DNA from 3 places in the Amycolatopsis sp. NPDC034160 genome. Region 1 is predicted to be linked to each of the others. Evidence: riboswitches for the same ligand, from Rfam matches in the RefSeq annotation. Region 1 holds a riboswitch; each other region holds the start of a gene.
What was found. A riboswitch is a leader RNA that binds a small molecule or an ion and turns the genes downstream of it on or off. The one in region 1 is predicted to bind S-adenosylmethionine.
Positions count from the first base shown of each region.

Region 2: linked by a shared signal. The riboswitch ahead of thrC (threonine synthase) and the one ahead of ACZ54P_RS18425 (aminotransferase class V-fold PLP-dependent enzyme) in region 1 are both predicted to bind S-adenosylmethionine.
Region 3: linked by a shared signal. The riboswitch ahead of ACZ54P_RS17310 (methionine ABC transporter ATP-binding protein) and the one ahead of ACZ54P_RS18425 (aminotransferase class V-fold PLP-dependent enzyme) in region 1 are both predicted to bind S-adenosylmethionine.

Region 1 is NZ_JBVISU010000008.1:117,806-125,439, reverse strand. It holds gene ACZ54P_RS18440 (ArsR/SmtB family transcription factor) at 1-616, shown strand, start outside; gene ACZ54P_RS18435 (potassium/proton antiporter) at 730-2,208, shown strand; gene ACZ54P_RS18430 (M23 family metallopeptidase) at 2,351-3,028, shown strand; SAM riboswitch class IV at 3,132-3,246, shown strand; gene ACZ54P_RS18425 (aminotransferase class V-fold PLP-dependent enzyme) at 3,279-4,643, shown strand; gene ACZ54P_RS18420 (hypothetical protein) at 4,663-5,283, shown strand; gene lspA (signal peptidase II) at 5,308-5,916, shown strand; gene ACZ54P_RS18410 (RluA family pseudouridine synthase) at 5,913-6,839, shown strand; gene ACZ54P_RS18405 (AsnC family protein) at 6,914-7,634, opposite strand, start outside.
Region 2 is NZ_JBVISU010000012.1:37,412-45,045, forward strand. It holds gene ACZ54P_RS23340 (ComEC/Rec2 family competence protein) at 1-2,116, shown strand, start outside; gene thrC (threonine synthase) at 2,134-3,399, opposite strand; SAM riboswitch class I at 3,412-3,544, opposite strand; gene holA (DNA polymerase III subunit delta) at 3,680-4,663, shown strand; gene rpsT (30S ribosomal protein S20) at 4,717-4,977, opposite strand; gene ACZ54P_RS23360 (EamA family transporter) at 5,309-6,214, shown strand; gene ACZ54P_RS23365 (VOC family protein) at 6,238-6,639, shown strand; gene ACZ54P_RS23370 (class I SAM-dependent methyltransferase) at 6,609-7,196, opposite strand; gene lepA (translation elongation factor 4) at 7,310-7,634, shown strand, end outside.
Region 3 is NZ_JBVISU010000007.1:195,074-202,707, reverse strand. It holds gene ACZ54P_RS17330 (TatD family hydrolase) at 1-830, shown strand, start outside; gene ACZ54P_RS17325 (transglycosylase family protein) at 1,244-2,620, shown strand; gene ACZ54P_RS17320 (DUF222 domain-containing protein) at 2,680-3,744, opposite strand; gene rsmA (16S rRNA (adenine(1518)-N(6)/adenine(1519)-N(6))-dimethyltransferase RsmA) at 4,006-4,842, shown strand; SAM riboswitch class I at 5,084-5,174, shown strand; gene ACZ54P_RS17310 (methionine ABC transporter ATP-binding protein) at 5,385-6,395, shown strand; gene ACZ54P_RS17305 (4-(cytidine 5'-diphospho)-2-C-methyl-D-erythritol kinase) at 6,517-7,482, shown strand; gene ACZ54P_RS17300 (ABC-F family ATP-binding cassette domain-containing protein) at 7,550-7,634, shown strand, end outside.

The sequences.
Region 1 (7,634 bases):
CGCGCTGCTCGACGGGCGCGCCTGGACGGTGACCGAGCTGGCGCGCGCGGCCGGCGTCGCCGCGTCGACGGCCAGCGAGCACGTGACGAAGCTGGCCGAGGCCGGGTTCGTCGCGCGCGTCAAGCAAGGGCGGCACAGCTACGTCCGGATCGCCGACCCCCGGGTGGCGGAGCTGATCGAGCATTTGGCGCAGCACGCCGCCCACCGTCCGGTGAAGGGGTTGCGTTCGTCGGTCCGGGCGCGCCGCCTCGAGTTCGCGCGGACCTGCTACGACCACCTCGCGGGGAAGGTCGGCGTCGCGATCCGGGACGGAATGCTCGCCACCGGTCTGATCGGCGAGGCAGACGGCCTGACGCTGACCGGACGAGGCCGTGAGGTGTTGGGCGAACTCGGCGTGGAGATCGTCGAGAGCCGCCGCCCGCTGCTACGCGACTGTCTGGATTGGACGGTGCGCCGTGCGCATCTGGCGGGCCGGGTGCCGGCGGCGTTACTGTCTCACGGAGTGAGTGCCGGCTGGTTGACCCGCGAGGGCAACCGTGCGGTGAAGGTCCTCCCCGCGGCGGAAGAGCCGTTCGCGGCGCTCGGGGTCGACCTGGTGGCCCTGCGGAGTCCTTAAAGGACAGTGTGTAACACAGACCGGTCGAAGCGCCGTCAAGCGGTACACGAAGGAGTGACGAGCACCGCCTCACTATTCTGAAGTCCTCACGGCGGCCGGACGGGAGGCGACTCATGGAGCAGCTTCCGCTCATCCTGGGTACCGGCGGCGCCGTCCTCCTCGTCGCCGTGATCGCCGTCCGGGTGTCGATCCGGGTCGGCCTTCCCTCGCTGCTGCTCTATCTGGGGATGGGCGTCCTGCTCGGCGAAGCCGGGTTCGGCATCCAGTTCGACAACTCCGAGCTCACCCAGTCACTCGGCCTCGCCGCGCTGGTGATGATCCTGTCCGAAGGTGGCCTCACCACCCGGTGGTCGGCCGTGAAACCCTCACTGGGCATCGGAATCGCACTGTCCACAGTGGCCGTCGCGGTGAGCATCGCGGTCACCGGCGCCGCGCTGCACTGGTTGCTCGGCCTCGATTGGCGGATGGCGTTGCTGTGGGGCGCGGTGCTCGCCTCGACCGACGCCGCCGCGGTCTTCTCGGTACTGAGATCGGCGGGGATCGGGAAGCGGCTCGTCGGCGCGCTCGAAATCGAGTCCGGGATCAACGACGCCCCGGCCTACATCGCCGTCGTCGTCCTGGCCGAGGGCGCGACGGTGGACTGGTCGCTGCCGTTGCTGGTGGTCTACGAACTCGCCGCCGGACTGGTGATCGGCCTCGCTTTCGGTTGGGGCGGCGCGCAGGCGCTGCGCCGGGCCGCGCTCCCGGCCACCGGTCTGTACCCGCTCGCCACGGTCGCGGTGTGCGTCGTGGCGTATTCGAGCGGGCAGCTCGCCCACGCGTCGGGCCTGCTCGCCACCTATGTCGCGGCACTGGTGCTGGGGAATTCGAAGCTGCCGCACCGCTCGGACACGCTTTCCTTCGCCGAAGGGCTCGGCTGGCTCGCGCAGATCGGGCTGTTCGTGCTGCTGGGCCTGTTCGCCTCGCCGAGCAGGATCCTGGAGAGCCTGGTCCAGGGGCTGGTGGCGGGCGCGGTCGTGTTGTTGCTGGCTCGTCCGCTGTCGGTGGTGCTGTCGGCGCTGCCGTTCAAGATCCCATGGCGAGAACAGGTGTTCCTGTCCTGGGCAGGCTTGCGCGGGGCGGTCCCGATCGTGCTCGCGCTGATCCCGCTGTCGTCCGGGGTGCCTGGCGCGCAGGAACTCGTCGACGCGGTGTTCGTGCTGGTCATCGTGCTGACCCTGCTCCAAGGCGCGACCTTGACCCCGCTCGCCAAGGCGCTCGGGCTGGCACAGCACTCCGAAGCACACGAGATCGACGTCGACTCCGCCCCGCTCGACGAGATGGGCGCCGAGCTGCTGCAGGTCCGTATCCATCCCGGGTCCAAGATGCACGGCGTCTACCTGGCGGAACTGCGGCTTCCGGTGGGGGCGACGATCAGCCTGCTCGTCCGCGACGGCACCGGGTTCACGCCCAACAAGAACACCCGGCTCCAGGAACGGGATCAGTTACTCGTAGTGACCACCTCTGAAGCACGTGACGGTGCCGAACGACGGCTTCGTGCCGTCGACCGGGCCGGTCGCCTCGCCAGGTGGAAGGGCGAATCCGGCCAGTAGGTCACGAACCCGTACCAGCCGTTCGTCGGTGGATCTCAGAAAATTCGTCACAGGTTATTCCTTTTTGTACTCCTTTTAGATTATTTTCCCGGCAATCCATTCCGTCGAATGGGTGAATGTCACGGGTTAGGGAGTACGCAAGGTGACGAAACTTCGTGCGCAGTTCGCCGGTCTGGGGGGCGCAACCGTTCTCGTAGGGGTGGTCCTGTCGGCACCCGCGTCGGCCGCGGGGGCGTTCCCGGCGTTCGGCTTGCCGTTCGACACCGGCCAGTCGGTCTACTCGGCGGGGATCCACTCGGACAACGGCACCTCCGGCGTGAAGAACGCCATCGACTTCAGCCCGGGAGACGAGACCGTCCGCGTTCCGCTGGCGGGCACCGTCCGGATCCAGCACTGCGACGGCGGTGACTGGGTGACCGTCGACCACGACGGCGGCTGGCGGACCGGGTACTACCACCTCGAGGGCATTTCGGTCACCGATGGCCAGCGGGTCGTCCCCGGTGACACCCTCGGCCGGACCGGGAACGCGCTGCCCTGCGGCGGCAGCAGCACCGGTGCGCACGTGCACTTCACCCTGTGGACGCTGCCCACGGCCGCCAAGGGCGGCGACTCCCGCGACTTCGGCGTCGGCGCGGGCAACTGGAACGGGCTGTCCTACGACGAGGTCTCGACCAAGGTCGCCGAGGCGTACGGCGAAGCGATCGACGGCAAGACCTTCGGCGGCTGGCAGTTCACGGCGGGCGCAGATCAGTACTCGGGTACCGCCACCGAGGTCGCCTCCCGCTCCGTCGTTTCCCTGCCCGGCCGGTTCCGCGTCTGACCTCCCGCAGGGGTTCTTCTCGCTTGCGGAGTACGTGAGCGGCGTCTCAACATGCGGGCAAGGGGTGGCTCGATCGCCGGGGCATCCGCTAACTTCGTCCGTAGGTCACGAGTGTCAGCGTCAAGCCCCGGCTAGCTGACCGGCAACCCTCCTTCCGCGGTGGGGTGCCCCGGGTGAGGACCTGGCTCGTCGCGCGGTGCGACGGGCAAGCGCGGGATCCTCGTCGGGTCCCCTGGCCCGGAGGATGACGATGACCCTCGCTCTCGAACGCACCAGCACCCCCGCCACTGTCGCGGAAACCGTTGCCCCGCACGAAATCCCGGCCGTCGCCTGCGCCGAACTGCGGGTCCCGCTGGTCACCGGCGGCGACATCGGCTACGCCAACCTCGACCACGCGGCGAGCGCCCCTTGCCTGGACAAGGTGCGCGACGCGGTCGACGAGTTCCTGCCCTGGTACGCCAGCGTGCACCGCGGCGCCGGGTTCGCCTCGCAGGTCTCCACCAAACTCTACGAGCGCACGCGCGGAATCCTGCGGAAGTTCGTCGACGCCCGATCGACCGACACCGTCGTGTTCACCCGCAACACCACCGATTCCTTCAACCTGCTCGCCCGCAGCCTGCCGAAGCACACGTCAGTCGTCGTTTTCGACACCGACCACCACGCCGCGCTGCTGCCATGGAAGGGGCCGAACGTCCGCCGGATCAAGACGCCACGCACCCGCCTCGCCGCGGTGTCCGCTGTGGACGAAGCACTCGCGGACTGCCCGCAGGGCCCGCGACTGGTCGTCGTCACCGGCGCGTCCAATGTGACCGGGGAACTGTTGCCGGTCAAGGAGATCGCCGCCGTCGCACGACGGCACGGCGCTCGGATCGCCCTCGACGCCGCGCAGCTCGCGCCGCACCGCCGGATCTCCGTGCGCGAGCTGGACGTCGACTACATCGCGCTGTCGGGGCACAAGCTGTACGCGCCGTTCGGTGCCGGTGCGCTGATCGGGCGCGCCGATTGGCTGCGCGCCGCCCAGCCGTACCTCGCCGGAGGCGGTGCGACGAAGCTCGTCACCCGCGATTCCGACGACCTCGGTGTCGTCTGGAACGCCGGCGCCGAGCGGCACGAAGCCGGTTCCCCCAACACCGTCGGCGTCTACGCCCTCGGTGTCGCCTGCGAGACGCTGGCCGGGAACTGGGAAGCGGTCGTCGCCCACGAGGACGAACTGCTGGCTCGGCTGCGGCGCGGTCTCGCCGGTGTCCCCGGCTTCGCCGAGCTGCGGTTGTTCGACGCGCCGGTCGACCGGGTCGGCACGCTGAGCTTCGTCGTCGACGGCTTCGAGCCAGGTTGGCTCGCCGCGGTCCTGTCCGCGGAGTACGGCATCGGTGTGCGGGACGGCGCGTTCTGCGCGCATATCGCGACGAAGCGGCTGATCTCCGCCGCCGGTTCGGCCGGCCAGCAGGCCCTCCGCGTCAGCCTCGGCCTCGGCAGCACCGCCGAGCACGTGGACCGGCTCGTGCTGGCGCTGCGTCAGATCGTCGCCCGCGGCGCCCGCTGGCAGTACGAGAAGCCGGAGGGCCGCTGGGTGCCGGAGAACGACCCGCGGGAGCTTCCCCCGTTCTGCGCCTGACCCACTACCCTCTGTCCGCATGGGGAACGAGCGACCGCGTTACTGGTTTCCGTTGGCGCTGCTGGGGTTCGCCCAGCTGATCGTGGTGGCGCTGTCGTTCGGCCCGCCGTGGTCGGAGGGCTGGTTCGCCTACGCGCCCGCCGGAAACGACCAGCAGTTCCTGACCCAACACCTGTATGGCGTGGAGATGAGCCGCGAAAACGTGGTCGCGTTGAACGCGTCGTTCTCCGGCGTCGGCCGGAACGACGGCTGGCTGTTCGCCGTGCTCGCGGCCTACCTCGGCACCGTGCTCTTCTACGCGATCAAGGCCAGGCGGGCGGGGAACGGCCCGCGGTGGTGGAAGGTGCTCGCGCTCGCCGTCGGCGGACTGGCCGGCATCGTGCTGGCGGATCTGGTCGGCTACTGGGAATTCGACATGGACGGCGACGCGCGGAGCGCGGTCCTGCTGTCACTCGGGCTGGTCTCGCTCGCCTGGCTGGACCGCAGCGTGCTGATGCTGGTCGTGGCCGCGGCGTTCGTGCTCTGCGCGGTCGTCCTCGCCCAAGGACAGCTCGCGCTGCTGCTGTCGTCGCTGGTCGTGCTCGCCGGGGCGTTCGCGGCGCTGCTGAGCAGGCCGAAGGCGGCCGCCGGACAGACCTGAGCACGCTCCGTGGAGAATGGGGGAGTGAGTACAGAGCCCCCCGCGCCGCAGGACGACTCCGCGGAACCGGACGCCGCTCCGGCCGAGACCGCGCCACCGTCGCCGCCGTTGCCCAAGAAGCGCGTCGCCGTGGTGTTCGCCGTCGCCGCCGTGCTGTGGGGTATCGATCTCCTCACCAAGCAGCTCGCCGTGTCCACGCTTGAGGGCAAGCAGCCGGTCGAGTTCCTCGGTGGGCTCGTGTACTTCCAGCTGGTGCGCAACCCCGGCGCCGCCTTCTCGATGGCGACCGGGCTGACCTGGGTGCTCGCGCTGGTCGCGGCCGCGGTCGTGGTCGCCATCGTCTGGCTGGCACGGCGGCTGCGCTCGGTAGGCTGGGCGATCGGCCTCGGTCTCGTGCTGGCGGGCGCGCTCGGCAACCTGACCGACCGGATCTTCCGCGCACCGGGCCCGCTGCAGGGGCACGTCGTCGACATGATCTCCGCGTTCGCGCCGAACGGGCAGGGCTGGGCGATCTTCAACGTCGCCGACTCCGCCATCTGCGTCGGCGGCGTGCTCATCGTCATCCTTTCCCTGCTGGGCAAGGACTACGACGGAACATCTACAAAGGACAAGAAGAAGGCGGCAACAGAATGAGCGCGCGCATGCTGCCCGTTCCCGACGGGCTCGACGGAATGCGCGTCGACGCGGGGCTGGCGAAACTGCTGGGACTTTCCCGCACGGTCGTGGCGGAGCTGGCCGAATCCGGAGAGATCCTGCTCGACGGCAGGCCCGCCGGGAAGTCGGACCGGCTGGCCGCCGGCGGACTGCTCGAAGTGACGCTGCCCGATCCGGCCTCGCCGATCGAGGTCGTCGCGGAGCCCGTCGAAGGTATGAAGATCCTGCACGACGACGACGACATCGTGGTGATCTCGAAGCCGGTCGGCGTCGCCGTGCACCCGAGCCCCGGCTGGACCGGGCCGACCGTGGTCGGCGGGCTCGCCGCCAGTGGGCTGCGGATCTCGACCTCCGGCGCGGCCGAACGCCAGGGTGTCGTGCACCGGCTGGACGCGGGCACCACCGGCGTGATGGTGGTGGCCAAGAGCGAGCACGCGTACACCGTGCTGAAGCGGGCGTTCAAGGAACGCACCGTCGACAAGGGCTACCACGCCATCGTCCAGGGGCACCCGGATCCGACGCGCGGCACCATCGACGCGCCGATCGACCGGCACCCCCGGCACGACTACAAGTTCGCCGTCGTCCAGGGCGGGCGGCCCAGCGTCACGCACTACGAGGTCGTCGAGGCCTTCCGTGCCGCGTCGCTCACCCAGATCAAGCTGGAGACCGGGCGCACGCACCAGATCCGCGTGCACTTTTCGGCGCTCAAGCACCCGTGCGTCGGTGACCTGACCTACGGAGCCGACCCGGTGCTGGCGCGCAAGCTCGGGCTGTCCCGGCAGTGGCTGCACGCGAAGACGCTCGGCTTCGCCCACCCCGCCGACGGGCGCTGGGTCGAGTTCGAGTCGGAGTATCCGGACGACCTGGCCAACGCGCTGCGCATCCTCCAGGACGAGAACTAGCCCTGATTCGCATTGAGAGGACTAAACGCGGTTCTTGCCCACGCAACGACCGCGTTCAGTCCTCTCAATGCGGTCTAGTCGTCGATCGTCCAAGTGATGGTGCGCTCGTCCGGTTCCGGGCGGGGTGACCACCGGACGGCGACCACGCGGGTGGCGTCCGGCAGTACGTAGACGGTGTGGCCGCCAAGAGTCTCCCCGGGCCGGACGCCGATCTTGTGCGGCGGACGCGAGGTCAGGGAGACCGGTGCCTTCGCGATCGGCTTGCCGTCGGCGGTGAGCAGTTCGAGGTAGTTGTCCGGTAGCGACACGAACGGGGTGTTCCCGCGGTTGGTGATCTCGGTGTGCACCACGACCGACCGTTCACCGGCCTCCAGCGAGTAGCCCGCCGCGCTGAACAGGTAATCCGCCGGATCCTGGACCTCGAGCAACTGGACGGCGAGCTGCTCGCCCTCCAGCCCTTGGGTCTCCATGACGTCGCCTGTCCGGCCCTTCTTGCCTTCCGGGGCCTGCCGCGGCGCGGCCTGCGGCTCGTCGCCGCGGGCCCAGGACGCGGTCTGCGGGACACCCCAGGTGCTCATCACCGGATCGGGCGGCGGCATCGGGGGCGCGAACTGCTGCGGCGGTGGACCGGGAGGACGCTGCTGAGGCGGTGCCATCGGCTGACGGACCGGGGCCGACGGCGGTCCGGGATAGCGGCCCGACGGCGTGCCGTACACGTTGTACGGTCCCGACGGCGTTCCCTGGACGTTGTACGGACCAGAGGGCGTGCCCTGGACGTTGTACGGACCGGACGGG
Region 2 (7,634 bases), on a different contig from region 1:
CGACCTCCGTGCCGCCGCCGCGCGGGGGAGCGACGCCACCATGAGGGTGGTGGTCACCGAGCGGCCACGTCCGGTCCGCGGTGCCGGATACGCCGATCGCCGGGCGGGCACCCGCCTGGTGGTCATCGCCGCGAAGGTGGACGCCGTGGTGGTGGACGAGCGAGGGGTGGATTCCGCGGCCCGGGTCCTCCTGCTCGCTCCCGCCGAGGGGTGGGTGGACCTGCTGCCCGGGCAGCAGGTCACCGCATCCGGGCGGCTGGCCCCGGCCAAGGGGGCCGAACTGACGGTCGCGGTCCTCTCGGTCCGAGGTCCGCCGTCGGCCCTCGGACCGGCGCCCTGGTGGCAGCGAGCCGCGGAATCGCTGCGCTCCGGGCTCCGGGAGCTGTGCGCCGTTCTCCCGGAGGAGCAGGCCGGTCTGGTGCCCGGGCTGGTCGTGGGGGACACGAGCGCGCTGTCCCCGCGGGTCGAGCGTGAGTTCACGGACTCCGGCATGTCCCACCTGATGGCCGTGAGCGGTGGGAACGTGGCGATCGTCTGTGGCTCGATCCTTCTCCTGCTGAGGGTGCTCCGGGTCGGGCCGCGGACGTCCGCCGCCGCGGCCGCCGCGGGGCTCGCCGGGTTCGTGGTCCTCGCCGGACCCGCGCCCAGCGTGCTCCGTGCCGGAGTGATGGGCGCGGTGGGATTGCTGGCGCTGGCCCTGGGCCGCCGGGGTTCGGCGCTGCCCGCGCTGGGGTTCGCCGTGGCGGGGCTCGTCGTGGCCGATCCCGCCATGGCCGCCGATTTCGGGTTTGCTCTTTCGGTGCTGGCCACGGCCGGGCTGGTATTGCTGGCTCCGCGGTGGGCCGAGTGGCTGGTCGGACGTGGCGTGCCGTCCGGGTACGCCGAGGGACTGGCCGTCCCGCTGGCCGCGTTCGTGATGACGGCGCCGGTCATCGCGGGGATGGCGGGATCGGTCAGTCTCGTCTCGGTGGTGACCAACGTGCTCGCCGCTCCGGTGGTGGCCCCGGCCACCGTGTGCGGTGTGCTCGCCACCGTCATCGGGCCTTGGTGGCCTTCGGCGGGAAGGCTGCTGGTCCGCCTGACCGAACCCGAGGCGAGTTGGCTCATCACCGTGGCCCGCCACGGCGCCCGTGCGCCGGGAGCGGTCGTGGAGTGGCCGGGTGGCTGGTGGGGCGGGCTCTTGGCGGCAGGCCTGCTCGTCGTTCTGCTCGTCGCCATCCGGCTGCGGTATGCCCGGATCCTGGTGGCGATCGCCTTGGCAGGCGGACTCCTCGTGTTCGTGCCGGTGCGGGTGCTCGCCCCGGCGTGGCCACCGGCGTCATGGAGTGCCGTCGCCTGCGACGTCGGGCAGGGCGACGCCGTGGTCCTCGCCACGGCCGAGCCGGGGAGGGCGATCCTGGTGGACACCGGCCCGGAACCGGGACCGGTCGACGAGTGCCTGAGCAGGCTCGGTGTGGACCGTCTCCCGCTGATCGTGTTGAGCCATCTGCACGCCGACCACATCGGCGGTCTGGAATCCCTCTTCGAGGGCCGGTCGGTCGGCGCGGTCGCCGTGGGTCCGGGACGGGCGCCCGCTTGGGCGTGGCAGCAGGTCGCCGACGAGACCGCGCGCCGCGGGATTCCCCTGCTGGAACTGGGAATCGGACAACGAATGGACTGGCCGGGACTGTCACTGGAGGTATTGGGGCCACGTTATGTCACCCGGCGATCGGTCCTCGAACAGGACGGAACGGTGATCAACAACGGTTCGGTCGTCCTGCGCGCCGGGACCCCGGCAGGCCGATTGCTGCTGACCGGCGACGTCGAACTCGCCGCACAGACCGACCTGATGGCGGAGGGGACCGATCTGCGTGCCGAGATCTTGAAGGTGCCCCACCACGGAAGCCGTTACACGGCACCGGATTTCCTCAACGCCGTCGCGCCGAGGGTCGCCTTGGTGAGTGTCGGTGCCGGAAACACCTACGGTCATCCTAACAAGTCCACTTTGGACAATCTGGCCGCCGTCGGCGCCTTGATCGCCAGGACGGACACGGATGGCGACACCGCGGTCGTCACCGACGCGCGAGGCCTCGCCCTGCTACGCCGGGGTGAGCCCCGCGGCCCGCCTCGTTCCTGAGGCGGGCCGCGGGAAACTCAGATGCCGAGTGCCTCGCGGACCGCGTCGGCCGAGGCGCTGACGGTGGCCTTCGGGCCGACCTTGTCCTCGATGGCGTCGAGGGTTTTGAGGCCGTCACCGGTGATCAGCAGCACGATTTCGGTGTCCGGGTCGAGCTTGCCGGTCTCGATGAGCTTCTTGGCCGTCGCCACGGTGACCCCGCCGGCGGTCTCGGTGAAGATGCCCTCGGTACGGGCGAGCAGCCGGATGCCTTCGACGACCTCTTCGTCGGTGACGTCTTCGATCGCTCCACCGGTGCGGTTGACCACATCGAGGACGTACGGGCCGTCGGCCGGGTTGCCGATCGCCAGCGACCGGGCGATCGTGTCCGGCTTGACCGGCTGGACGACGTCGTGGCCCGCGCGGAACGCGGCCGAGACGGGCGAGCAGCCGGTGGCCTGCGCGCCGAACACCTTGTACGGCGTTTCTTCGACGAGGCCGAGCTGTCCGAACTCGCGGAAACCCTTGTCCACCTTGGTGAGCTGGGAACCGGAGGCGATCGGCACCACGATTTGCGGGGGAACGCGCCAGCCGAGCTGCTCGGCGACCTCGAAGGCCAGTGTCTTGGAGCCCTCCGAGTAGTAGGGCCGGACGTTCACGTTCACGAACGCCCAGCTCTCCTGCTCCGCGGCGAGCTGGGTGGCGAGCCGGTTCACGTCGTCGTAGTTGCCGTCGACCGCGATCAGGTCGCCGTCGTACACGGCGGTGGTGAGGATCTTGGCGCGTTCGAGGGTCTTCGGGATCAGCACGACCGACCGCCAACCGGCGCGGGCCGCCGCCGCGGCGACCGCGTTGGCCAGGTTGCCGGTCGACGGACAGGCGAGCACCTCGAAACCGAACTCGCGCGCGGCCGCGAGCGCGACGGCGACCACGCGGTCCTTGAACGAGTGGGTGGGGTTGCCGGTGTCGTCCTTGACCCAGATCTTCTTGACACCCAGCGCTTTCGCGAGCCTGTCGGCCTGGACGAGCCGGGTGGCGCCGGGTTCGGTGTTGGGGATTTCTTCGACGTTCGAGGGAACGGGAAGGAGCTTCTTGTAGCGCCAGATGTTCTTCGGCCCGGCTTCGATGTCCTCGCGGCGCACGCGGCCGAAGTCGTAGGCGACCTCGAGCGGCGAGAAGTCCTCGGCGGAAACGAATTCGGGGGCGAGCGGCTGCCGGTGTCCCTCTTCCTTCGACACCAGTTCGACGGCCGGTCCGAGATCCGGGGTCTTGGTGGTGGAGGTCGTGCCGAGGGTTGCGGTCATCGCGAGGTCCTTTCCTCATCTGCCCCGCCGAGGCGGGCCGGAATTGGCACCGTGTTCGTCAGCTATCCCACGATCGCGGGATGACAGGCTGACGCCGGTTGCCGGGGCTTCATCGGGCCGTTCCCTCTGCCCCTCTGGATGAGCGGTATTCACTTGTCGGCACGCGCATGATCGCGTCGCCTCGCTAACACCGTACGACATGGGGCTCGCGTGGGGCCACCGTGCCCGGAACACATCACCGGACAAAGCACACGAGAGGAGCAGTGGCAGGATCGTCACCGTGACGACGCAAGCTTCCGCCCCATCGCCGCTGGTCCTGGTCCTCGGTGAGGAAGAGCTGCTGATCGAACGCGCGATCCGTGGCGCTTCCGACGCGGCCAAAGCGGTCGACCCGACGGCGGACCTCAGCCGGATCCGGGTGTCGGACCTCACAGTCCCGGCACTCGCGGAGATGGTCAGCCCCTCACTGTTCGCCGAGGCCCGGGTCATCGTCCTCGAATCCGCGCACGACATTTCCCAAGAGCTCGCCGACGGGGTGATGGCCTACCTCAAGGCGCCCGCCGACGGCATCGTGCTCGTCGTCGTGCACAGCGGAGGCGGCCGGAGCAAGGCCGCCAAGGCGCTTCCGACGGCCTTGAAGAAGGCAGGCGCGGAGGTCGTCGAGTGCTCGAAACTGACCAAGCCCGCTGAGCGAGAGTCCTTTGTCCGCAACGAAGTCCGGCGGGTGGGCGGAAAGATCGACGGCGCGGCCGTGCTCGCGCTGATCGACGCGGTCGGCTCGGATCTGCGCGAGTTGTCGTCGGCCGCGACACAGCTCGTCGCGGACTCCGGGGGAGTGGTCGACGAGCAGGCGGTCCGCCGCTACCACCGAGGTCGCGCGGATGTGAACGGGTTCGCCGTCGCCGAGAAGGCCGTCGCCGGCGACAAGGCGGCGGCGCTGGAGTCACTGCGCTGGGCGATGCAGCTCGGCGTCCCGCACGTACTGGTCGCGGACGCCCTCGCCGACGCGGTCCGGACGATCGCCCGGGTGTCCGGCGCGGGACGTGGGAACCCGAACCAGATGGCTGGCGAGCTGGGGATGCCGCCGTGGAAGGTGCGCAAGGCCCAAGGACAGGCTCGCGGCTGGGGACAGGACGGTCTCGCCACCGCGATGCGGATCGTCGCCCGGCTCAACGCCGAGGTCAAAGGGGTCGCTGCCGACCCGGAGTACGCGCTGGAACGCGCTGTGCTGGAGGTCGTCGACGCTCACGGCACCAGCCGCTGAACATGAAGAAGGGCCCCGGTGACTCGCGTCGCCGGGGCCCTTCGAAAAGCCGATCAGAGAGAGTTCGCGCGCTTCGCGAGCGCGGACTTCTTGTTGGCGGCCTGGTTGGCGTGGAGAACGCCCTTGGTGACGGCCTTGTCCAGCTTCTTGGCCGCGTCCTTCTGCAGCTCCAGGGCCTTGGCCTTGTCACCGGAGTCGGCGGCCTCGCGGAACTTGCGGATCGCGGTCTTCACCGAGGACCGGATCGCCTGGTTGCGCTGACGCGCCTTCTCGTTGGTGGTGATGCGCTTGATCTGCGACTTGATGTTGGCCACGGGGGCGCTCCTCTTGATCTCTCGGTGGTTTCACCGCCGCGCTGTGACCGGCCCTGCGCGCTCGCGAAAGCGGCGCGGGTTTCCTCCATGACGGAATGCCACACGGCGATGAAGGGCAAGTTTAACAGCCGTCCCGGGGCGGATCGCCGCCGCCTCCGGACGTGTGCTTGCGGTACGGTGAAGATCGTAGTGCCTAGGGTTCCGCCGCCTGCCCGTTCCGTGAGGCACACAATCAGGGCGGGTGGGGCTGGTCCGAGCGGCACCATCGGCGGGGCCGGAAGCGCCGCCGTTCATCTGACGGGACAAAAGCCTGGAGGACCGGGTTTTCCGCATGCGCGGAAAACGTGGAAGGTCCCCAGTGAACGCCACCGCCCTGTCCCTTGTCCTCGCCGCCGCCGTCATCCACGCCGGCTGGAACCTGGCCGCCAAGAGGATCCGCAGTGGTGGAGCCCGGTTCGTGTGGGCCTACTACAGCCTTTCCGCGGTTCTGCTCGTCCCTGTCATGCTGATCTCACTGGTCGTGGAGCCGCAGCGTCCACAGTGGACGTGGTTGCTCGCCTCGGCGGTCACCGCCGTGTTGCACGTCACCTACGGAGTCGTCCTCCAACGGGGTTACGCCGTCGGCGACCTGTCCGTCGTGTATCCACTCGCCCGCGGTACCGGGCCGCTGATCTCCGTACTCGCGGCCGTCGTGCTGCTCGGCGAGCGGCCGGGTCCACTCGGTCTGGTGGGGGCGTTCCTGGTGGTCGCCGGGGTGCTGGTCATCGGGACCGGGCGGTCCCCGGCGCAGGCCGATGCCACGGATCGCGCCGCTCGCCGCAAGGGAGTGGTGTACGGGCTGTTGACCGGGCTCACGATCGCCGCATACACGCTGTGGGACGCGCATTCGGTCGCCGGTCTCGGTGTCCCGCCGATCGTCTACTTCGGAACCGGCGCGATCGTGCAGAGCCTGCTGATGACGCCGTACGCACTGAAGGACCGTGAAGAGGTCTCGTGGCTCTGGCGCGAGCACAAGCGTGAGGTCCTTCTCGTCGGCGCGCTCTCGCCCGTCGCCTATCTGCTGGTCCTCTACGCCCTTCAGATCGCTCCCGTGAGCCTCGTCGCACCGGCGAGGGAACTGAGCATCGTCCTTGGCGGCTTGGCTGCCTGGCTGGTGCTGCGGGAGGCGAACGCCGTACGCAGGCTGGCCGGGTCGGTGGTGGTGCTGGCGGGTATCACCGCGATTGCGATGGCCTGAACGCATCCGGTAGGGATTGAGCCATGGACGTGCTGAGCAGCAGGGTGCTGATCCACCCGAAGGACCTCGATGTGTCGACGGCGTTCTATCGGGACACCCTGGGCCTGGCCATCGACAAGGAGTTCCCCGGCGGAACGGTGTTCTTCGCCGGGAACGGGTCGATCGAGATCGTGGGGACCGGGAAGACCGGTCCGACCCCGGACGTCGCCTTGTGGCTTCAGGTCCGGGACCTGACGGCGGCGCTGGAGGAGCTCGCCTCGAAGGGGCTGGAGCCGGTCCGCGAAGCACGGCGTGAACCGTGGGGCCTGGACGAGGCGTGGATCGCCGATCCGGACGGCACCAGGATCGTGCTGGTCGAGGTGCCGCGTGAGCACCCCTTGCGCACCGATCCGCGTCAGGTCGAGGGTTTCACCGCGCGGAGTTGAGCGGCCAGGGACGCGCCGAGCCCCGGCGGGTCCCAGGTCCAGGTCTGCAGGTCGGTGAAGCCGGCAGCGGCCGCTTCGTCGGCCAGTTCGTGCCGTGACACCGGCAGCCACTTCTCGTGCGACGACAGCAGCAGCCTGCCGCCGGGCCGGAGCACGCGGAACAGTTCGGTGAACCCGGCCGACCTGTCCTCCCACAGTTGCACGTTGTTGACGCTCAGGACCACGTCGACGTTCTCGTCCGGCTCACCCGTGCAGTCCGCGGTACCGCTGCGCAGTTCCACCTTGTCACCGCACCGGCGGCGGGAGTGGGCGATCATCTCCGACGACGGGTCGACGCCGATGGCGCGGGCGGCGCGTTCAGCCGCGGCCTGCAGGCCGACGCCCGGGCCGGGGCCCACGACCAGGACGGTTTCGCCGGCCTGGATCGACGCCAGGTCGACGACACGAAGTTCGGTGGCGGCGTTGCCGCGCTCCATCGCCAGGCCGCCGAACCGGCCGAGCAGTCCCCTGGGACGGCCGAAGGTGCGGTCGAGCATTTGGGCCAGTGAAGTACTCATACTTCGAGGGCACCACAGCTCACCACGGCTCGCATCGGGGATGACCCCCACTCGCACCCGGAGCGGCATGGGAGCATAGAGGTGGCACACCCCGACCTTCGCGAGGAAACCCGTTGACGACGTTCGCCGACACCACCTTCACGCCACCGGAGCTCATCCGGAACTTCTGCATCATCGCGCACATCGACCACGGCAAGTCGACCCTGGCCGACCGGATGCTGCAGCTCACCGGCGTGGTCGAGGAGCGGGCGATGCGCGCGCAGTACCTCGACCGGATGGACATCGAGCGCGAACGCGGGATCACGATCAAGGCGCAGAACGTGCGGCTGCCCTGGCAGGTCGACGGGCAGGACCACGTCCTGCACATGATCGACACGCCGGGACACGTCGACTTCACCTATGAAGTCTCCCGCGCGCTCGAGGCGTGCGAAGGGGCCG
Region 3 (7,634 bases), on a different contig from region 1:
CAGAGAAGAAGGAGTTGCCACCGATCCCGGACAGGCTGCCGGTTTCGGTGGTGGACGCGCACACCCACCTCGACGCGTGCGGCGCGGTCACCGCGGCGGATGTCACCGCCATGGTCGACCGCGCCGAACGCGCCGGTGTCTCGCGGGTGATCACCGTCGCGGACGATCTCGCGGCCGCTCGCTGGGCCGCGCAGGCGTCCACTTGGGACTCTCGGGTCTGGGCCGCCGTCGCGATCCATCCCACGCGCACCAAGGATTTCGGTGAGGCCGAGAAATCCGAAGTGGAGAGTCTCGCGAAGGAGTCCAGAGTGGTCGCGGTCGGCGAGACCGGCCTCGACTACTACTGGGACTACTCGCCCCACGATGCGCAGCAGGACGCCTTCCGGTGGCACATCGATCTCGCGAAGCGGATCGGCAAGCCGCTGATGATCCATGATCGAGACGCTCACGACGACGTCCTCCGGATCCTCGAGGAAGAGGAAGCGCCCGAGCAGGTCGTCTTCCACTGCTTCTCCGGGGACGAACACATCGCTCGCCGCTGCATCGACGCGGGATATGTGCTCTCGTTCGCCGGCACGGTCAGCTTTCGCAACGCCCGCGGACTCCATGAGGCGGCACGAATCGTTCCGGCGGGCCAGTACCTCGTCGAGACGGACGCGCCGTTCCTGACCCCTCATCCGTTCCGTGGGCGACCTAACGAGCCCTACTGCGCCGCCTACACCGTTCGTCACCTCGCCTCGTTCAGGGGCGAGGCGGTGCACGAGGTGGCCGAATCGGTGCGGGTTACCGCTGAACGGGTCTTCCGTTTGCCCACAGTCACCCCCAGTTGAACGGATTGCGACATTAGTGATCACCGATGGGCCACTCTGATGAGTGACCAACGTCACGACACTCCGGGCGGTGTTTGCGCAACCCGGCGAGGTTCGTTACTGTCCCGTGATCGTGCCGGTCGGTGCTCGCTCATGCGGTCTCCGGCTGTACGCCCTCAGTCACGTCAGTGCACGTCGGGGAAGCGGAACCAGGAGAGGTACGGCCTGGAACCGTGACGATGGCGCTGGCTGCGGGTGTCGGACTTCTATGAGGTGTGCCGAAGCGCGCATCGAGACGAAGGACGTTGTGGAGCGGTTGTCGAGTTCCTTGACGTCTTGGGAAAGGGAACGACCCAGTGACTGGTAGCAGTAGGCAGGATGCCTCGCGCCTCGGCGCAGAGACGAACACCTTCGCTTCCGCCGGTTCGGTTGCCGTGCTCGACCGCGATACCCACTACGGCGAGCTGGACTACTCCGACGATCCGCGCATCACGCACCAGGACGTCCTGGCCGCGCTCGGCCCCGACGCCGATGCCCTGATGGCCGAGATCGACGTCGATGTCGACGAGCTGATTCGCCTCATCAGCGCCGAGACCACCATGCTCCCGCCGATCGTCATTCCGGACGAGGTGGCCGAGGACCGCACCGCGGGCGCGCCGATGAGGGCCGCGACCAAGGACGAGGTCATCTCGAACTCGACCCGTGTGTGGAAGAAGCGTTTCCTCAAGGGAACCGTCATGGCGGTGCTGCTCACCCTCGGTGGTGGCGGCGCGGCCGCGTTGGCGATGAACAAGAGCGTCACGCTCGACATCGACGGCCAGCAGCGCACTGTTCACAGCTTCGGCGACACGGTCGGCGAGGTCCTCGAAGACGCCGGCCTCTCCGTCGGTGCGCACGACTCGCTCTCGCCCTCACCTCAGGCCGAGGTCGGCGACGGCGGCGTCATCAAGCTGGAGCGCGGCCGCAAGCTGAACCTGGTCGTCGACGGCGTAGCGCAGGAATCCTGGGTTCGCGCGACCAACCTCGGTGAGGCCCTGAACCAGCTCGGCCGTGCCGATCTCGCGAAGGCCGGTACCTGGACCTCGATGCCGCAGAACGGCGAACTCCCCCTCGAGGGCGCCACTGTCGAGGTCAAAACCCTCAAGAACGTCACCCTCTACGACGGTGCGAACGAACCCCGCAAGGTCCAGACCAACTCGGTCACCACCAAGGAATTCCTTGGCGAGCTGCGGATGACCCTCGGCCCGGACGACGAGGCCGTCGGCGGCCTCGACGTCAAGCTGGTCGACGGCGCCGAGGTCCACGTCAGCCGGACCGGCGTCACCATGGTCAAGCAGAACGAGGAAATCGCGCCGCCCGAGCAGAAGGTCGACGACCCGGAGCTCGAAAAGGGCAAGACCAAGGTCGAAGACCCGGGCACCCCTGGCCAGAAGACCGTGACCTACAAGGTCACCCAGCGCAACGGCAAAGAGGTCGGCCGCGAGAAGGTCTCCGAAGAGGTCATCACCGAGGCCAAGCCCAAGATCGTCAAGGTCGGTACGAAGAAGCCCGCGGACCCGGTCATCGGTGACGCCGGCGCCTGGGACCGCATCGCGCAGTGCGAGTCGACCGGCAACTGGTCCGCCAACACCGGCAACGGCTACTACGGTGGCCTGCAGTTCAACAAGAGCACCTGGGACGCTTACGGTGGCGATGAGTACGCCGCGTACCCGCATCAGGCCAGCAAGGCCCAGCAGATCGCTGTCGCCGAGAAGGTCCGCGACGACCGTGGCGGTTACGGCGCTTGGCCGCACTGCGGCAAGAAGGCCTGACGCCAGATCACTCTCCTTTCCTGAAGGCCATCGTGTGGATTCCTCCCGCAGGGTGGCCTTCAGGCCGTTTTTCGCCGTTGAGAGTGCGTAGCGTTTTCGTCGGGGATTTGCCCAACCGATCGGTCAAGCGTCAGCGATGGGGATTCGGCGCCAGGTCTTGGTCTCGACAGCCGGAACCACCAGCGCGGTGGGCGTATGTGGGTCACGTCGCGAGCCTTGTCCGACCGCACGCTGTCGCTGTCGCTGTGCGCACTTTGGTGGCCCTGTTCCGGTGGCTGGGCGGTAGCGGAGCTGTTCGCTGGTTTCTCACCCGGCTCCGCGGTCTCAGGCTGCTCGGTGATCCGCTCTGATTCATGCCGAGGCAAAGGGACCTCCGGGCCGCTCTCCGCGAGATCGACGATCTCTGCGAAAGCGTCGCCGCGTCTTTCCGCCGGCGTACGGCTGTCGGCTTGCCCGTCCGGGGCCGGTTTCGCCAACGGCACGAGAAGCGCGTTCAGGCGAGCGCCCGTCTCTGCGTCGAGGTTGCCCCGCATGTCCCAGCGACCGGTGCGTTTCTGACGCAACCAGAACTCGCTTCGCGGAGTTCTCGGGGTCGGGTCGTGGGTGTCGTTGCCGTCAGGATCGAGGCGCGTGAGCAGGTCCGTTCCGGCAATCGTGACGTCGCGTGGTCTTACGACGCTGGCGAGGTCGACCAGGACTTTTTCGGCGTCGAGCCGGGCACTCGCGGCGACGTGCTCTGGCAACCTCTTCATCACCGTGACAATTCGGTCGATGCCGGCATCGGCCAGTACGCCGGTGGCGGCTGCGGCTCCGGTCATCGGCGCGACGGGTGGAGTCGTGGTCCCGTCGCGCGTCCGTCTCGAGTTGAGGGCCAGCGCTCGACCGGTCACCTTGTTCGCCTCGGCTCGGGAAACCCGGGCCACATGCTCGTAGAAGACGGCGATCGAGTTGTACCCGTAGAGGTCTCGGACACCGCGGGATTCGATCTCGGCCAGGATCTGGCCGACTTCGGCGAAAAGGCGTCGCCCTTCGCGCAGTCGTGTCTGCAACTCGTGGAGAAGCAGCTCGGGGTCACCTTCCGGCAGATTCAGCGGGAAGGTCTTGGAAGTGTTTGTGCTGGTCATCCCTCGATTGTCGAGCCAAATTCGAACTAGTGCACGGTATCGATCGGGTAGATGTTGATCACGCTCCGGCGGGCCGAACTTGCGCCCATCACTCCGACGAATGACTTAGGTCGCGTGGAAGACGCCCAAGGATGATGCGGGCGAGTTGAGGGGGAGCGGAGCCGGACGCCGTTGATGCGCCCCGGCCAGACTTTCTCGCCTTCGAGTGCGACGTCGTCCACCGGCCAATCGCGGCCCGCCGGGGCTGGCTACGATCGTCAGGTGACTGAACTGCTCGGGCCTGCGGAGATCAGGGCGTTGGCGGCCGAGCTGGACGTACGTCCGACCAAGAAGCTCGGCCAGAATTTCGTGCACGATCCGAACACCGTGCGCCGTATCGTCGACCTTTCGGGAGTCGGCGAAGACGACGTCGTGCTGGAAGTCGGACCGGGGCTCGGCTCGTTGACGCTCGGTCTGCTCGCGACCGGCGCCAAGGTCGTCGCGGTCGAGATCGATCCCGTCCTGGCCGGGCGGTTGCCGGACACGGTGGCCGGGCGAGGTGGGGCCGAAAGACTGACGGTCGTCGGGGCGGACGCTCTGCGGATCAAAGCGGAGGACCTGCCTGAACGGCCCACGGCGCTTGTCGCGAATCTCCCGTACAACGTCGCCGTTCCCGTCGTTCTTCACCTACTCGCCGAGCTGCCGTCGCTGACCAGTGGTCTCGTGATGGTCCAGACCGAGGTCGCGGACCGGATGGCCGCCGGGCCGGGAAGCCGGACTTACGGCGTGCCCAGTGTCAAGCTGGCGTGGTACGGGAAGGCGCGCAAAGTCGCCGCGGTGCCCCGGTCGGTGTTCTGGCCGGTGCCGAATGTGGATTCCGCATTGGTCGCCTTCGAACGTGGCGACTTGGTGTGGTCCGTGGACAGGCAGCGGCTGTTCGCGGTCGTCGACGCCGCCTTCTCGCAGCGGCGAAAGACTTTGCGCGCGGCGTTGGCGTCATGGGCCGGTTCCGCCGAACGCGCGGGGGAGTTGCTCGAGAAGGCGGGTGTCGACCCCAAAGCCCGTGGCGAGCAGTTGGATGTTCATCAATTCGCTCGGATCGCCGCTGCGGCCGAGTGACCAGCGGGTGGTCATGACGGGCGCCGCCCAGATGCCAGCCGAGGTCGGCACGACGGCATAAACCTTCTTCTCGATCTGCGCTGCCCTAGCCTGTCTTAGCAGGCAGAGACCTTGACGTAGATCTGGAATCGCTGCCGCTGTCTCATAGTATGGACAGTCAATCCTGTAGTATGGACGCGACCAGACGTGTGATCTGCGCCTACGCGCTTGCTTTCATCCAGTGGGATCGGTTTTACTCAGTGGGCCATCCCGAGCGACTGAGAGACCTGGCTCGCCGAAGTCGCAGCAACCACCCTCCACAGGGCAGGTGCTACCGCCAGGACCGATGGAGGCTGTGCCTAATGAACAGGGTCACCCACCCGCTCCTGCTGACCAGGCGACGTGTCGTCGATGAAGGTCGCCGCACGGTAAGTGCGTGTCGACGCTCCACCGTTACTGCCTGAGTCTTTCCCTTACCTCTGAAATCCGTCCGGTCTGGACGGTCAATCGGTGACGGTTGGCGCGCTCGAAAGAAGCGGCGCCCCATGCGCATGGAGCCTTTCGTGATCACTGTCGAAAACTTGTCCAAGTCTTTCCCCCTCAACGGAAATCCCGTCGTCGCCCTGCGCGACGTCAGCGTGGACATCCAAGCCGGCTCGTTGTTCGGAGTCGTCGGTCCGGCCGGCTCCGGCAAGTCGACCCTCGCTCGTTGCATCGGGCTGCAGGAGCGTCCTGACCGGGGCGTCGTCCGGCTCGACGGTCTCAACACCGGCACTCTGGACGGACGCCGCCTGCGCGAGATTCGCCGCCAGGTCGGTGTCGTGAGCACCAAGTCGGAGTTGCTCGCGGAGCGCACCATTGCCGGCAACATCGCCTCGCCGCTCGAGCAGCTCGGCCTCGATGGACCGCAGCGCCGAAACCGGGTGGGCAACCTGCTCGACCTGGTCGGACTCACGCCGCGAGCAGGTCAGCGGCCGAGTGAACTGTCCGAGGGGCAGCTGCGCCGGGTGGCGATCGCCAAGGCCTTGGCCGCCGGGCCGTCCGTGCTTCTGGCCGACGACCCGACCGCGGGTGTGCGGCCGGAGGAGTCCGGCGCGGTGTTGACCGTGCTCGACCGTGCGCGCGCCGAGCTCGGCGTGACCGTGCTGCTCACCACACCTGACGCCGGCGTGGTTCGCCGTGTCTGCGATGACGTGGCGGTGCTCGAAGCCGGTGCGATCATCGAGCGTGGGACCGTGCTCGACTTGGTCTCCGACCCGAACAGCCGGACCGCGCAGGCGCTGCTTCCCTCGATCGAAACCAGCCGGGCTCAGGCCTCGAAGTACGACCGCGCGGTGGACGTCGTGCTCGTCGGCTTCGCGTCGGTCGGCGCCCTGTTGCCCGAGGCCGCCGGTCGCTTCGACGTCGAACTCGCCACCATCGGGGGCGGTCTGACCCGCATCGGCGACACGCCGGTCGGCCGGTTCCGCCTCGGCGTGCGCGGTGAGCACGCGGACGCCGCGCTCGCCTGGATCGCCGAACGCGGCGGCCACGTGACCCACCCGGTTCGCGGACCGCAGGGCGTCGCCGCCTGATTTCTTCCCGAACTCGCCGCCCTGGACGGAATCCGTCCAGGGCGGCGAGTTCATGTCTGACTCGTCCTGTTCTCTTTCTCCTGGTGGCAGCACAAGTGGGGCGGCCACGTAGGCTTGGCTCGTGCTCGCCGTCGTACCGCCTCCAGTCACCGTCAGGGTTCCCGCCAAGGTCAACCTGCACCTGTCGGTCGGTGACGTACGTCCGGACGGCTACCACGAGCTGGTGACCGTGTTCCAGGCGCTTTCCCTGACCGACGAGGTGACCGTGGCGGTCACCGAAGACCCGGGTGTCGAGGTCTATGGCGAGGGGGAAGGTTCCGTGCCGACCGGGGCCAACAACCTGGCATGGAAGGCCGCGCAAGCGTTGGCGGCTCATGTGGGCAAGACGGAAGGCGAATCCAAGGTTCGCGTGGTGCTTCGCAAAGGCATCCCGGTCGCCGGCGGGATGGCCGGGGGCAGCGCTGACGCGGCCGCGACCCTGGTCGGACTCGCGTCGCTTTGGAAACTCGACATCTCCCGCGACGAACTGGCTGGTATCGCAGCCAAGCTCGGCAGCGACGTCCCCTTCGCGCTCTACGGTGGGACCGCGCTGGGGACAGGTCGAGGTGAGCAACTGGTGCCGGTCCTGTCGCGGCACACCTTCCACTGGGTATTGGCGTTCGACCAGCGTGGTCTTTCGACCCCGCGTGTGTTCGGCGAACTGGACAGGTTGCGCGAAGAGGGCGACCCGCCGCGGATCGGTTCCCATACTCCGGTGGTCGAAGCGCTGGCGTCGGGCGACCCTCGGCAGCTGGCTCTTCTCCTGGGCAACGACCTGCAGGCGGCCGCCGTCTCGTTGCGTCCTGGACTGCGGCGCACCTTGCGGGCGGGAGTCAACGCGGGGGCACTCGCGGGTACCGTCTCCGGCTCCGGGCCGACCTGCGCGTTCCTCTGCGAGGACGCGCAGTCGGCGGTCGAGGTCGCCGCGGAGTTGTCCGGTGCGGGAGTGTGCCGGACGGTTCGGGTCGCGCACGGGCCGGTTCCCGGCGCCCGGCTGGTCGGTGGGGATGACGCGCCGCGACCGGCGCCGCCTCGAGTACACGCGTGAGGATGTCCGGCTGGACGTCTATCAATTTCCTTGTGGTGCAAGCTTTTTGGAAAGGATCGGCTGAGGCATGGCCAACTTGGTCAACCTGGAGTCGGTGAGCAAGTCCTACGGGGTGCGCCCGCTGCTCGACGGTGTTTCGCTTGGTGTGGCGG